DNA from 2 places in the Streptomyces mobaraensis genome. Region 1 is predicted to be linked to the other one. Evidence: riboswitches for the same ligand, from Rfam matches in the RefSeq annotation. Region 1 holds a riboswitch; the other holds the start of a gene.
What was found. A riboswitch is a leader RNA that binds a small molecule or an ion and turns the genes downstream of it on or off. The one in region 1 is predicted to bind thiamine pyrophosphate.
Positions count from the first base shown of each region.

Region 1 (7,297 bases):
GGGCTCGTCGAGCATCAGCAGCCGGGGGCTCGGGGCGAGCGCCCGGGCCAGCGCGACGCGCTGCTGCTCGCCGCCGGACAGCGCCGCGACGGACCGCCGCCCGGCGCCCGGCAGGCCCACGAGATCGAGGAGTTCGGCGACCCGCCGCCGGGCCTCGTCGCGTCCGGCACCACGCGTGCGAAGCCCGAAGGCGACGTTCGCGGCCACGTCCCGCTGCGGGAAGAGCTGGTGGTCCTGGAACATCAGCCCCACGCCCCGCCGGTGCACGGGCACCCCGCCGACGTCCTCGCCGGACAGGAACACCCGCCCGGCGTCGGCCCGCTGGAGCCCGGCGACCACCCGCAGCAGCGTGGACTTGCCGCTGCCGCTGGGGCCGAGGACGCAGACGACCTCGTGCTCGGCGACGTCGAGGCCGACGGCGTCCAGGACAGTCCGGTCGCCGAACCGGACGGTGACGCCCTCCAGACGCAGCATCGGAGCAGGCAGCATCGGAGCGGACGGCATCAGAACTCCCCCGTGCGGTCGGTACGTACGCGTTCCAGCACCAGCAGCGCCACGGCGCACACCAGCATCAGGATCGTGCTCAGGGCCATCGCCTGCCCGTAGTTGAGCTCCCCGGGACGGCCCAGCAGCCGGGCCACGGCCACGGGGAGCGTGGGGTTGTCGGGGCGGGCGATGAAGACGGTGGCGCCGAACTCGCCCAGGGAGACGGCGAAGGCGAAGCCCGCCGCGACCGCCAGGGCCCGGCCGACCATCGGCAGGTCCACTCCGCCAACCCGTGTCGGACGCGCCGAGCACGTCCTGATCGTGCCTCCGCAGCCGCGGATCGACTGCGTCGTGCACGTCAGCATCGTGCTTGCTCACTACGGCACTCCGTACTATCGCCTGGGCCATCGGTACCTGATCCTTCGTAGCTCCGCTGTCCTGCGGCGTTTCTCGTCCAGGCGATCACAGTGCCGCGCCGTTTCGCGGTCACGTTTCGGAGGTGCTTCCAGCGGCAGCATCTCGTTTAGCGCAGTCGCGCCCGCTTTACTTTTAGCCGGCTCTTCTTCTTCGTCGCCGTGCGTCGCGGCGGCATTCACTTAGCCGTCTTCGACGACGACGGGCGATGACGGTGGCCGCGAGGCCGTACGCCGCGTGTTGCTCGCTCGCCTCCGCGACGACGCCGAGCAACGCCGTCGTCCCGCCCCGTAGGCGAGCGCGTGAAGGCGTGCCGTAGCCGTCTGGCCGTCGACGTCGCTAGCTCGAGTCACCGCGCGAGCGGCTGCCGTAGCTGCGCGGCTCCCTGGGCTCAGCTTTCGGCTAGCAGCTTCTGGGCGCCGCCGCGAGTCGGCGCGGCGCGTCGTGCGGCGGCGCGTCCTCAGCCCAGTCGGACTCGCAGCTCGTTTCGCACGGTCCCGCGCTGTCACCAGCTCAGCGCGTCGGCGACGGCGGCGTCCTGCGCGTGATGACGTACGGCCTTCCCCTACGTAGTACGAGCAGTACGGCGGTCTGCCGGTACATCTTACTCACCCCAGCTCGATCGTACCCTGTCGCTCGAAGTACGCCGCGCTCGATTCGTTCAGGTGTAAAGGTGAACTAGCAAATCCTCAGCGCCGCGCGGCGACGGCCGTCGCGTCAGTCAGGTGTTAGGCGCCGCCAGTCGTCGTACCGGCTGAAACTCTCCGAGCACCCGCGCGGCCTCCTCCTGCCGGGGGTCGAGCTGCGCCCAGAGCCCGCCGACGGTCCGGACGACCACGGCGTAGTTGAAGAAGACGTGGGCGAGCAGGATCGCCCAGACGGAGTTGTCGAGCCGGACGCCCCACAGTTCGTCGAGCAGTCCCCGCCGCCCGAGCAGCGCGAGGAAGGCGGAGCCGGCCACCACGGTGGGCAGCACGAACGGGACGGTGACGACCGCCCGCAGCAGCCCCTTGCCGGGGAAGTCGAAGCGCGCCATGGCGTACGCGCCGGGGAGCGCGAGCACCAGCGTGAGCGCCGTGGAGGCCGCCGCCTGCCAGGTGGTGAACCACAGGACGTGCCCGGTTGCCGGGTCGGTGAGCACCTCGCCGATGCGGCCGAACCGCCACCGTCCGTCCGCCTTCAATCCCCGCGTGACGATCGCGGCCACCGGGTAGGCGAAGAAGAGGCCGAAGAAGGCGAGCGGGACGGCCATCAGGCCGAGGCGGACGCCCGTCCCCCGCACTCCGCGGTCCTTCGGTGCGGTTACTTCAGGACGATCGAGGACCATGCCTTGACCCACTGATCACGGTTCTTCGCGATCTTCTCGGGGGCGAGCGTCTGCGGGGTGTCGACCGTCGCGCCGAACTTGGTGAACAGCTCGGGCAGCTTGGCGTCCGTCACCACCGGCTTGACGTACATGCTCAGCGGCACGTCCTCCTGGAACCGCTTGCTCAGCAGGAAGTCCAGCAGCGCCTTGCCGCCCTCGGCGTTCTTCGCGCCCTTGAGCAGCCCGGCGTACTCGGTCTGCCGGAAGCAGGTGCCGGTCGCGACGCCGGTCGGCGCCTCGTCCGCCGACTTCGGCGGCGTCTTCATGCCCTGCACCTCGGCCGGCGGGCTGGACGCGTAAGAGACGACGAGCGGCCGGTCGCCCTTGGCCTTGCGGCCGGCGGCGGAGCCGGAGAAGCGGTCGTTGTACGCCTGCTCCCAGCCGTCGACGACCTCGACGCCGTTGTCCTTGAGCTTCTTCCAGTAGTCCTGCCAGCCCTCGTCGCCGTACTTGGCGGCGGTCCCGAGCTGGAAGGCGAGGCCCGGGGAGGAGGTGGCCGCGTTCTCGGTGACCAGCAGGCCCTTGTACTCGGGCTTCACCAGGTCGTCGAGGGTCTTCGGCGGCGCCAGCTTGTGATCGGTGAAGTAGGCACGGTCGTAGTTGACGCAGATGTCACCGGAGTCCACCGGCGTCACCCGGTGCTCGGCGTCGTCGGCCCGGTACTCCTTCGCCACCCGGTCCAGGCCCTTGGCCTCGTACGGCTCGAAGATCCCGTTGTCGAGGGCGCGGGAGAGCAGCGTGTTGTCGACGCCGAAGAACACGTCACCCTGCGGGTGGCTCTTGGAGAGGATCGCCTGGTTCACGGCCCGCCCGGCGTCGCCGCTCTTGAGCGTCTTCACCTTGTAGCCGGTCCGTGCGGTGAACTCCTTGAGCACGTCCGGGGAGACGACGAACGACTCGTGCGAGACGAGGGTGACCGTCTTGCCGCCGTCCTTCTCCTTGGCCTCGTCGGAGCCTCCGCAGGCCGCGAGGGCCGGAACGGCCAGGGCGGTGACGGCGGCGGCGCCCAGGGCACGCCGGAGGGTGGTGTTCATGGTCGAGCTGACTCCCTACGCCGGTACTAACCGGATCAGGTCCGAGGGTCTGCGGCGCGGGCCGCACTCTCAGCGCTGTGTGCGCTCCCCTGTCGGATTGTTCATTTGTACGAGCGGTGCGAGTGCACCGTACCAGTGCGCCCGCCCGCTCCCCCGCCGCCGCCGGCGGGGCTCAGCGCTCGGTCGCCGCCAGCTGGCCGCAGGCGCCGTCGATCTCCTGGCCGCGCGTGTCCCGGACGGTGACCGGGACGCCGTGGGCCGCGATCGCCGCGACGAACGCCCGCTCGTCCTCCGGACGGGACGCCGTCCACTTGGAGCCCGGGGTGGGGTTCAGCGGGATCAGGTTGACGTGCACCCGCTTGCCCTTGAGCAGCCGGCCCAGCAGGTCGCCGCGCCACGCCTGGTCGTTGATGTCCCGGATCAGGGCGTACTCGATGGAGATCCGGCGACCGGACTTCTCCGCGTACTCCCAGGCCGCGTCCAGGACCTCGCGGACCTTCCAGCGGGTGTTGACCGGGACGAGCGTGTCGCGCAGCTCGTCGTCGGGCGCGTGCAGCGAGACCGCGAGGCGGCACTTGAAGCCCTCGTCGGCGAACCGGTGCATCGCCGGCACCAGGCCGACGGTGGAGACGGTGATGCCGCGCTGCGACAGCCCGAGGCCGTCGGGCTCCGGGTCGGTCAGCCGGCGGATGGCGCCGACGACGCGCTTGTAGTTGGCGAGCGGCTCGCCCATGCCCATGAAGACGATGTTCGACAGCCGCGCGGGCCCGCCCGGGACCTCGCCGTCGCGCAGCGCCCGCATGCCGTCGACGATCTGGTGCACGATCTCGGCGGTCGACAGGTTGCGGTCCAGACCGGCCTGGCCGGTGGCGCAGAACGGGCAGTTCATCCCGCAGCCGGCCTGTGAGCTGATGCACATGGTGACCCGGTCCGGGTAGCGCATCAGGACGGACTCGACGAGCTTGCCGTCGTGCAGCCGCCACAGCGTCTTGCGGGTGGTGTCGTCGTCGCACGAGATGTGCCGCACGACGCTCATCAGCTCCGGCAGCAGCTCGCCCGCGAGCTTCTCGCGGGCGCCGGCCGGGATGTCCGTCCACTGCGCGGGGTCGTGCGCGTACCGCGCGAAGTAGTGCTGGGACAGCTGCTTCGCCCGGAAAGGCTTCTCACCGATGGCGGCGACGGCCTCCTTGCGCTCGGCGGGCGAGAGGTCGGCGAGGTGCCGCGGGGGCTTCTTGGCTCCGCGGGGGGCGACGAAAGTAAGCTCACCGGGAGCCGGACGTGCCACGATGGCTACTCCTCAAGACGACGAGGTCGGGCACCCCGCGACGGCGGGGACAACGGCAACATGACGCCAAAGCCCGGAGACCTCACTGGACGACCCCCACAACGGCGGGGACGAGCGAAGGGCCCGCGGCAGCAATGCCACAGGCCCTTCCAGCGTACCTGGTGCTCGTCAGCCCGCCCCGACAAAGGCGACGAGCAGCAACCACACCACCGGCGCCGTCGGCAGCAGCGAATCCAGCCGGTCCATGATCCCGCCATGCCCCGGCAGCAGCCGGCCCATGTCCTTGATGCCCAGGTCCCGCTTGATCATCGACTCGCCGAGGTCGCCCAGGGTCGCGCTCACCGCGACGGCCAGGCCGAGCAGCAGGCCCTGCCACCACACCCCGTCGTCGATCAGGAAGCGCATGCACAGCGCGCCCGCCGCCATGGCGAACAGCACCGCGCCGATCAGACCCTCGCGGGTCTTGCCGGGGCTGATGCGCGGCGCCAGCTTGCGCTTGCCGAAGCGCCAGCCCACCGCGTAGGCGCCGGTGTCGCTGACCACCGTGAGGATCAGGAAGGTCAGCACCCGCCAGGCACCGTCGTCGGCGGCGAGCATCAGGGCCACGAAGGTGGCCAGGAACGGCACGTAGAACGCGGCGAAGATGCCCGCCGTGACGTCCTTGAGGTAGTCGTCCGGCGGCTCGGTCATCCGCCATACCAGCACGGCGAGCGCGGTGAGGGCCATGGCCACCCACGCGCCCTCGGCGCCGTCGACGTACCCGGCGACGATCATCGCGGCCCCGCCGATGGCGAGCGGCACCAGGGGCGCCTTGATGCCCTTGCGCTCCGCGAGCCGGGAGGTGAGCTCCCACAGCCCGACCACCACGGCGATCACGATCACGCCGAGGAAGACGGGCTTGTAGACGAAGAGCGAGGCGACGATGACCGCGCCGAGCCCCAGGCCCACCCCTATCGCGGCCCGCAGATCGCGGCCCGCGCTCTTCTTCCCCGCCTTGGGCGCCTGGGGGGCGGGTTCGTGCGGCCGGATGTCGGGCTCCCCTCGGTCACGGTCGTCGCGATGGTCACGGTCGCCGTGTTCGTCACGGAACAGGGGGCCACCGAGGTGAGCGGCCCCCTGGTCACGGTCCTCCTGGTCTCCGCCTGCGTCGGGCACGATCGGCATGGGCCGAGTCTGCGCCGCCACGGCCGCTTCGCGCACTGGACCCGCCGGGAACGGGGTGTGCCGGTCGGCGGATCCCCACTGCCCGGCGCGCGACGGGGTTCCCCAGGATGCGTCGTTCATCAGACCTCGAGCAGCTCGGATTCCTTGTGCTTGAGCAGCTCGTCCACCTGCGCCACGTACTTCGCGGTGGTGTCGTCGAGCTCCTTCTCGGCGCGGCGCACGTCGTCCTCGCCGGTCTCCTTGTCCTTGACCAGCTTGTCGAGCTGGTCCTTGGCCTTGCGGCGGATGGAGCGGATCGAGACCTTGGCGTCCTCGCCCTTGCCCTTGGCGACCTTGATGAACTCCCGGCGGCGCTCCTCGGTGAGCTCGGGGAAGTTCACTCGGATGATGTTGCCGTCGTTGCTGGGGTTGACGCCCAGGTCGGAGTCGCGGATGGCCTGCTCGATGTTGCGCAGCGCGCTCTTGTCGAACGGGGTCACCACGGCCATGCGCGGCTCGGGGACCGAGAACGACGCCAGCTGGTTGATGGGCGTCAGCGCACCGTAGTAGTCCGCCACGATCTTGTTGAACATCGCCGGGTGCGCACGCCCGGTGCGGATCGCCGCGAAGTCCTCCTTGGCGACCACAACGGCCTTCTCCATCTTCTCCTCGGCTTCGAGGAGGATCTCTTCGATCACCACTTGCTCCTGGTGTTATCAGTAAGCAGAGCCTCGCCCCTGCGCGCGTCTTCTCCTGCACGGTGTCCGACCGGCAGGCGGTTGTCCATCCCCGGGCCGTGGTCTTCCCACGGCACCGGGTTGCCGTCCGCCGGTGCCCGGGGGCGCGGCGGACGGCCGTACGGGCGTCTCAGTCCCGCGTGCCCTGGTCGCTCACGAGCGTGCCGATCTTCTCACCCTTGACGGCGCGGGCGATGTTGCCCTCGGCGAGCAGCTCGAACACCAGGATCGGCAGCTTGTTGTCCATGCACAGGCTGATGGCGGTGGCGTCGGCGACCTTGAGGCCGCGCGCCAGCACCTCGCCGTACTCCAGGGCGTCGAACTTCACCGCGGCGGGGTTCTTCTTCGGGTCCGAGTCGTAGATCCCGTCGACGCCGTTCTTGCCCATGAGGATCGCCTCGGCGTGGATCTCCAGGGCGCGCTGGGCGGCGGTGGTGTCGGTGGAGAAGTAGGGCATGCCCATGCCGGCGCCGAAGATCACGACGCGGCCCTTCTCCAGGTGGCGCACGGCGCGCAGCGGGATGAACGGCTCGGCGACCTGGCCCATGGTGATGCCGGTCTGGACCCGGGTCTCCACGCCTTCCTTCACCAGGAAGTCCTGGAGGGCGAGGCTGTTCATCACCGTGCCGAGCATGCCCATGTAGTCGGAGCGCGCCCGGTCCATGCCGCGCTGCTGGAGCTCGGCGCCGCGGAAGAAGTTGCCGCCGCCGATGACGACGGCGATCTCGTAACCCTCGCGGACCACGGCCGCGATCTCCCGGGCGATGGCGTGCACGATATCGGGGTCGACACCGAGCCCTCCGCCGCCGGCGAAGGCCTCGCCGGACAGTTT
Region 1 covers NZ_CP083590.1:2,089,149-2,096,445, forward strand. The annotation lists gene K7I03_RS08620 (ABC transporter ATP-binding protein) at 1-504, opposite strand, end outside; partial or broken gene K7I03_RS34480 (iron ABC transporter permease) at 504-2,227, opposite strand; gene K7I03_RS08635 (thiamine ABC transporter substrate-binding protein) at 2,203-3,300, opposite strand; TPP riboswitch at 3,296-3,401, opposite strand; gene rlmN (23S rRNA (adenine(2503)-C(2))-methyltransferase RlmN) at 3,473-4,585, opposite strand; gene K7I03_RS08645 (phosphatidate cytidylyltransferase) at 4,754-5,869, opposite strand; gene frr (ribosome recycling factor) at 5,869-6,426, opposite strand; gene pyrH (UMP kinase) at 6,596-7,297, opposite strand, start outside.

Region 2 (7,297 bases), 3.5 Mb from region 1:
AAGCCGTCGTCGACGAGGATCTCGGCCGCGTCGAGGAGCTCGATCGGGTCGGGGAGGAGGGTGCGCTCGTCGGCGATGACCTCCAGCTTCACCCAGTCGGTGCCGAGCGCCTCGCGGGCCAGCCGGGCGGTGAGGACGGCCTCGCCGGCGGTGAAGCAGCCGGCGGTGTTGGGCAGCACCCGGATGCCGTGCCGTTCCAGGACGGAGAGGACCGAGCCGCGGACCGCCGGGTCGAGGCGGCGCATGGCGACGGTGGTCAGTTCGGTGCCGGAGGCGAGCAGGGCCCGTTCCAGGACGTCGAGGCTGGGCGCCCCGCCCGTTCCCATGATCAGGCGGGAGGTGAACGGGGTGCCGGCGATGGTGAGCGTGTCGTCCGCCACGTCAGCCTCCCTGCACCGCGGTGAGGACCTCGACGCGGTCGCCGTCGCGCAGGGGCGTGTCCGCCCAGCTGCCGCGCGGGACGACGGCCTCGTTGACGGCCGCGGCCACGCCGCCCGGGGAGCCGGGGCGGCCGGTGAGGCCGGTGACGACGGTGGCGAGGGTGGTCCCGGGCGGGACGGCGCGCCGCTCGCCGTTGACGTGGATGGTGTGGACGTCGGTCATGCGGAGGGCTCCTGGGCGAGGGCGGAAGGGGCGGCGCCGGACGCGGCGAACCGGCGGGGGGTGAACGGGCGGGCCTCCTCGGGCAGCCGCCCGGTGGTGAGCACCTCGGCCATGACGTCCCCGGTGAGCGGGGTCAGCAGGACGCCGTTGCGGTGGTGGCCGGTGGCCAGGTGCAGGCCCGGCAGGCCGGTCGGGCCGAGGAGGGGCGCGTTGTCGGGGGAGCCGGGGCGCAGCCCGGCGGAGGTCTCGGCGAGCGGCAGTTCGGTGAGGCCGGGCACCAGCTCGTGCGCGTCGCGCAGCAGTTCGTAGACGCCGCCGGCGGTGACGGTGGTGTCCCAGCCGAGCTCCTCGGTGGTCGCGCCGATCACCAGCTCGCCGTTCTCCCGGGGCACCAGGTAGACGGGGTTGCCGCGGACGACCGCCCGGACGGTGCGGGAGAGGAACGGCCGGTACGCCTCGGGGACGCGCAGCCGCAGGGTCTGGCCCTTCACCGGGCGGACCGGTGGCAGGACGGCGTCGGGCAGCCCGGCCATCCGGCCGCTGTGGCTGCCGGCCGCCAGGACGGTCTGGCCGGCGGCGATCCGCCGCCCGTCGGCGAGTTCGGCGCCCGCGGCCCGGTCGCCGTCGAGCAGCACCCGGGTGACGGCCGCGCGGTGCAGGGTCACCCCGGCGCGTTCGCAGGCGGTCAGCAGGGCGGCGGCCAGCCGCCGGGGGTCGGTCTGGTGGTCGCCGTCCACCCGCAGGCCGCCCTGGACGCCCGGGGCGAGCATCGGCTCCAGGCGGCGGCACTCGCGGCCGGTCAGCCACTCCGCCTCCAGCCCGCAGCGCCGCTGGAACGCGCCGAGTTCACGCAGGTGGGCGCGGTCGTCGGCGTCGAGGGCGACGGCGAGGGTGCCGCAGGCGCGGTAGCCGGTGTCCCGGCCGCTCGCCTCCTCCAGCTCGGCCGTGAACGCGGGGTAGCGGCGGGCGGAGGCCAGGTTGAGGGCGAGCAGCGCCTGCTCGCCGTAGTGCAGTTCGGTGACGGCGGCCAGCATCCCGGCCGCCACCAGGGCGGCCCCGCCACCGGGCGCCGGGTCGGCGACGGCGGTTCGCAGGCCGCGCTGGGCGGCGCGCCAGGCGGTCACCAGGCCGATGATCCCACCGCCGGCCACCAGGACGTCGTACGGTCCCGGTGCTGATCGCGTAGACGCGTGCATGGGCGTCCAGCCCCTCCCTTCGCCGGCATGACCCGGATCAGGTTCGTACGGTCGGAGGCCGTCCAGCCTCCCTCTCAGCCCGGTCCGTCCGGGCTCCCGCGAGTGCTTGTGCACCGGCCACCCTAGTACGGGCCGCGAACGCGGCGGAAGGCGGCGGGGACCGCCCCGGGGGCGCGCGGCGCGGTGGTGTTGTGTCGGAGGTCTCGCCGCACGGTGCTCCGGCGGACCTCGTCCGCCCGCCTACAGTGATCGGGTGAGTGAGCAGACGAACACCCGCAGTGGTACGGCCCCCGACGAGCCGGTGGGAGGCACGGTGCGGCGGCGCGTCGTCGTCGTCGGCGCCGGCATGGCCGGCGTGCAGACCGCCGTCGCCCTCCGCGAACAGGGCTGGGAGGGCACGATCACCCTGCTGGGCGCCGAACCCCACCCGCCCTATGACCGGCCGCCGCTGTCCAAGTCGGTGCTGCTCGGCAAGGCGGACGGGTCCGCGTTCGAGGTCGACTTCGCCTCGCTCGACATCGAGCTCGCACTCGGCCTGGAGGTCACCGGGCTGCGCGCCGCCGACCACGAGGTGGACACGCCGCGCGGCCCCGTCCCATACGACGTCCTGGTGGTGGCCACCGGCGCCGAGCCGGTCCGGCTGCCCGGCGCCGAGGACCTGCCCGGCGTCCACCTGCTGCGCACCCTGGACGACGCGGAGCGGCTGCGGCCGCTGCTGGAACGGAAGGGCGACGTGGTCGCCGTCGGCGCCGGCTGGATCGGCGCCGAGTTCGCCACCGCCGCCCGCGAGGCCGGCTGCCGGGTGACCGTCGTCGAGGCCGCCGACCGCCCGCTCGCCGGCGCGCTGCCCGCCGAGGTCGCCGCGCACATGGCCGGCTGGTACGAGCAGAGCGGCGCCCGGCTGCTCACCGGCGCCCGGGTGGCCGCCCTGGAGCCGGGCGCCGTGCTGCTGGCCGACGGCACCCGGCTGACCGCCGACGCCGTCGTCGTCGGCATCGGCGCGCGGCCCGCCACCGGCTGGCTCGCCGGCTCGGGCGTCGAGCTCGCGGCCGACCGGTCCGTCGTCACCGACGACCGGCTGCGGACGTCCGTCCCGGACGTGTACGCGGTCGGGGACTGCGCCTCCTTCCCCTCCGCGCGGTACGGCGAACGGCTCCTCGTCCACCACTGGGACAACGCCCTCCAGGGGCCGAAGACCGTCGCCGCGAACATCGTGCACGGGCCGGCCGAGGGGCCGGTCTACGACCCGGTGCCCTACTTCTGGTCCGAGCAGTTCGGGCGGTTCGTGCAGTACGCGGGGCATCACGCGGCCGCTGACGAGCTGGTGTGGCGGGGGGACCCGGCGGGGGCCGCGTGGACGGTGTGCTGGCTGCGGGGCGGTGTGCTGGTCGCGGTGCTGGCGGTGGGGCGGCCGCGGGATCTGGCGCAGGGGCGGAAGCTGATCGAGAGGTCCGCGGTCGTGGACCGGGCGCGGGTCATGGATCCGGCGGTGCCGCTGAAGTCGGCGGTGGGGTGAGGGTGCCCCGGTCCCTCCCCCAGAGGGGGCACCCCCATTCGCCGTTTCCTGGGGGCCAGCCCCCAGACCCCCGAAGCGCCCTCCGGGCGCTGTCCTCAAACGCCGGACGGGCTGAATATCAGCCCGTCCGGCGTTTGAGGACGAGCGGCGAAGCCGCGACAAGGGGGTCTGGGGCGCAGCCCCAGGAAACGGCGAAAGGGCGGGACCGGGGCACCCCCCCCGGCGCCAGCCGAAAAGCACGCCCGGGTGTCCCCGGCTACCAGGTGGCCCCGCAGGATGGCACGCTTGTCCCGTGACCGAGATTGACACGAAGACCGATGCCCTCGTTTCCGAGTGGCTCACCCTCCCCGACATCGCCGAGATGCTCGACGTGGAGGTGACGCGCGTACGGCAGTTGGTGAAGGAGGGCCAGCTGATCGCCGTGCGCCGCGGGGAGAACCGGGTGCTCCAGGTGCCCGCCGCCTTCATCGGCGAGGGCAAGGTGGTGAAGGGCCTGGCCGGCACCCTGACGCTGCTCAAGGACGACGGGTTCACCGACGAGGAGATGCTGGAGTGGCTGTTCACTCCGGACCCCACCCTGCCGGGCACGCCCGCGCAGGCGCTGCGGGAGAATCGCGGCACGGAGGTGAAGCGGCGCGCCCAGGCGCTCGCCGTCTGACCGTTCCGCAGTGAACAGCCCGCGGTGCGCGGGCGGGCCCGTCCCGTCCGCGCACCGCCGACCCCGGGGGGAAACCCGATGTCCGCCACCGCCCGTACGCTCCCGCACGCCCCGACGGCCCGGGAGGCCCTCGCGGGCGCCCGGCTGTACCTGTGCACCGACGCGCGCAGGCGCCAGGGCGACCTGCCGGAGTTCCTGGACGCGGTCCTCGCCGGCGGTGTGGACGTCGTGCAGCTCCGCGACAAGGGCATGGAGGCCGGTGAGGAGCTGGAGCACCTGGCCGTCCTGGCCGACGCCGCCCGCCGGCACGGCCGGCTGCTCGCGGTGAACGACCGCGCCGACGTCGCCCACGCCATCCGCTCCGACGTCCTGCACCTGGGCCAGGGCGATCTCCCCGTGCCCGCCGCGCGCGCCATCCTCGGCGACGACGTACTGATCGGCCGCTCCACGCACAGCGAGGCCGAGGCCGAGGCGGCGATGCGCGAACCGGGCGTGGACTACTTCTGCACCGGCCCCTGCTGGCCCACCCCCACCAAGCCCGGCCGCTCCGCGCCCGGCCTGTCCCTGGTGCGGCACACCGCCGCGCTGCGGCCCGAGCGGCCCTGGTTCGCCATCGGCGGCATCGACGAGAGCAACCTGGACGAGGTCCTGGACGCCGGAGCCCGGCGCGTCGTCGTCGTCCGCGCCCTCACCGAGGCCGACGACCCCGGTGACGCCGCGGCCCGCCTGGCCCGCCGGATCCGGGAACGCGACTGATCCTCCGGTAGGTTGTCGTGTTCGCGTCCAATGGGCGCTGACGTGGAACACGGCGAAGGAGAACGGGCAGTGCGCAAGGCGGCACAGATCACGGGGGCGGCGCTCATCGCCGCTGTGCTGATGACGGGGTGCTCCAGCGGGAGCGACGACAAGGACGGCAAGAAGGCCGACGCCAAGCCGGAGCAGTCGGCGGGACGGTCCGCCGCTCCGGGCCAGGACGGCGAGGGCGCGAAGGGCGACGGGTCCGAGGACAAGCTCATCAGCTCTCCCGGGGGCGCCTACCTGGCGCAGTCCGCCGAGGGACCGGTCGCCCTGACGATCGTTGCCGGGCAGGCGGCCCTGGCGTCCGACGGCGGCAAGCGCACCTGCTCCGGCACCGTCAGCGGGAAGTCCCTCACGCTCACGTGCTCGGACGGCGGCGACAAGCGCACGAGGGGACTCATCGAGAAGTCCGACGCCACCTCCATGGTCGTCTTCTGGGAGGGCGGGCCGAAGGAGACCTTCGCGCGGCAGAGCGGCGGTGCCAAGCTGCCCGGCCTGCCCAAGCTCGGCGGCTGACCCCGCCTCAGCCCGTCCGCAGCATCTGTGCCGCCGCCAGCTCGCGGTAGGCGGCACAGCCGGCCAGCAGGTCCTCGTGCCGGCCGGAGGCGATGGCCCGGCCCTCCCGCAGGACGACGATGCGGTCGGCGTTCTGCACGGTGGACAGCCGGTGGGCGATCACCAGCAGCGCGCACTCCTCGGTGATCTCGCGCATCACCCGCCCCAGCGCCAGCTCGTTGACCGCGTCGAGCTGGGACGTCGGCTCGTCCAGCAACAGCAGCGCGGGGCGCGTGAGCAGCGCCCGGGCCAGGGCGACCCGCTGGCGCTCGCCGCCCGAGAGCGTGGCGCCCCGCTCGCCGACCGGCCCGTCGAGCCCGCCCGGCAGCCGGTCCACCACCTCGTCCAGCCGGGCGAGTCCGACCACCCGCCGCACCTCGGCCCGGCTCGCCCCCGGAGCCGCGTAGGTGATGTTGTCCCACAGGGAGCCGTGGACGACGTGGGTGTTCTGATCGACGACGGCGATGCGCGCCCGGCACTCGGCGCGGGTCATCCGGGTGGCCGGGCGGCCGTCGAACAGCAGCCGGCCGGCGTCCGGTTCGTAGAAACGGGCGGCCAGCGCGAAGACCGTGCTCTTCCCCGCCCCCGACCTGCCCACCAGCGCGACCTGCCGGTGCGGCGGCACCTCCAGCGAGATCCCGCGCAGCACCGGCCGTCCGGGGCGGTAGCCGAACCGGACGTTCTCCAGGGCCAGGACGGGTGGGGCGGAGGGGGCGGACGGGGTGGGGGAGGGCGCGGGTGGGGCCGGTTCCGGGACCTCCGCTTCCTCCGCCTCCGCCGGTTCCACCGGAAGCGCCAGCGCCTCCTCCACCCGCCCGAGCGCCCCCACCCCCCGCTGTACCAGCCCCGCCGCATGGAACACCGACGACAGCGGCACCACCAGATAACTGGCGTACAGCAGGAAGGCGACCAGGTCGCCGAGGCTGTGGGTGCGCCCGTCCACCCGCAGTCCGCCGATCACCAGGACGAGCAGGAACGAGCCGTGCACGGCCAGTTCGACCGCCGGGCTCATCACCGCCGCCAGCCGCGCGGTGCGCACCCCCGCGCCGTACGCCGCGTCCACCCGCTCCCCGATCCTGGCGGCCTCCCGCCGCTCCGCCCGGTGTGCCCGGACCATCGGCACGGCGCCCAGGGCCCGTTCGAGTTCGGCCGCGACGGCGCCGACGGCGTGCTGCGTCCGCTCCGAGGCCGTACGGAGCCCGGCGAGGACGCACATCACCACCGCGGCCGCCGCCGCCACCGTGAGGGTGACCAGGAGCAGCAGCAGCGGGTCGAGCCAGAGCATCAGCGCCACCGCCCCCGCCGACGCCAGCGAACCGGTGACCAGGTCCACCAGCGCCCGGGAGAGGACCTCGCGCAGGACGGTGGTGTCGACGGTGACCCGGGAGACGAGGTCGCCGGTCCGGTGGTGCTCGTACTCCCGCATCTCCAGCCGCAGCAGCCGGCCGACCAGGCTGTGGCGCAGCCCGCGGACGACGCCCTCGCCCATCCGCTCCTGGAGGAAGCGGCCCACCGCCGCCGTGCCGGCCTCGGCGACGAACAGCGCGGCCAGGAACAGCAGCGGCCACAGCGGCCGGCCGCCCGTGCTCGCGTCCACGATCCGCTGGGCGAGCAGCGGCTGCGCCAGCCCCAGCGCCGACGCCACCAGGGTGAGGACGATGGCGGTGGCCAGCGCCGCGCGGTGGCCGGCGGTGAGCCGGAACACCGTGCGGACCGCGCCCGGACCGCGCCGCCGTCCGGTGACGGCCGGCGTCACGGCAGCCGTCGCTTCCAGGCCGCCGGGGCGGGGGCCACGGCGAGCAGCCGGCTGAAGTAGTCGTCCGGAACCCCCTCGTCCACCGGCCGCCCCTCCGCCTCCACCCAGGCGTGCGCGCTGAACGGCGGCACCTTGCGCACCCCCGTGCACCACGTCGGCCAGCAGCCGCCGAACCGGCACAACAGGGCCGTGCCGATCGAGCGCGGCAGACAGCC
Region 2 covers NZ_CP083590.1:5,561,798-5,569,094, forward strand. The annotation lists gene K7I03_RS24525 (thiazole synthase) at 1-380, opposite strand, end outside; gene thiS (sulfur carrier protein ThiS) at 382-603, opposite strand; gene thiO (glycine oxidase ThiO) at 600-1,799, opposite strand; TPP riboswitch at 1,797-1,909, opposite strand; gene K7I03_RS24540 (NAD(P)/FAD-dependent oxidoreductase) at 2,053-3,315, shown strand; gene K7I03_RS24545 (helix-turn-helix domain-containing protein) at 3,608-3,973, shown strand; gene thiE (thiamine phosphate synthase) at 4,052-4,729, shown strand; gene K7I03_RS24555 (hypothetical protein) at 4,799-5,287, shown strand; gene K7I03_RS24560 (ABC transporter ATP-binding protein) at 5,295-7,082, opposite strand; gene K7I03_RS24565 (lasso peptide biosynthesis B2 protein) at 7,079-7,297, opposite strand, start outside.
Region 2: it holds a riboswitch for thiamine pyrophosphate, as region 1 does, so the genes downstream of both, thiO (glycine oxidase ThiO) here and K7I03_RS08635 (thiamine ABC transporter substrate-binding protein) in region 1, are expected to answer to the same signal.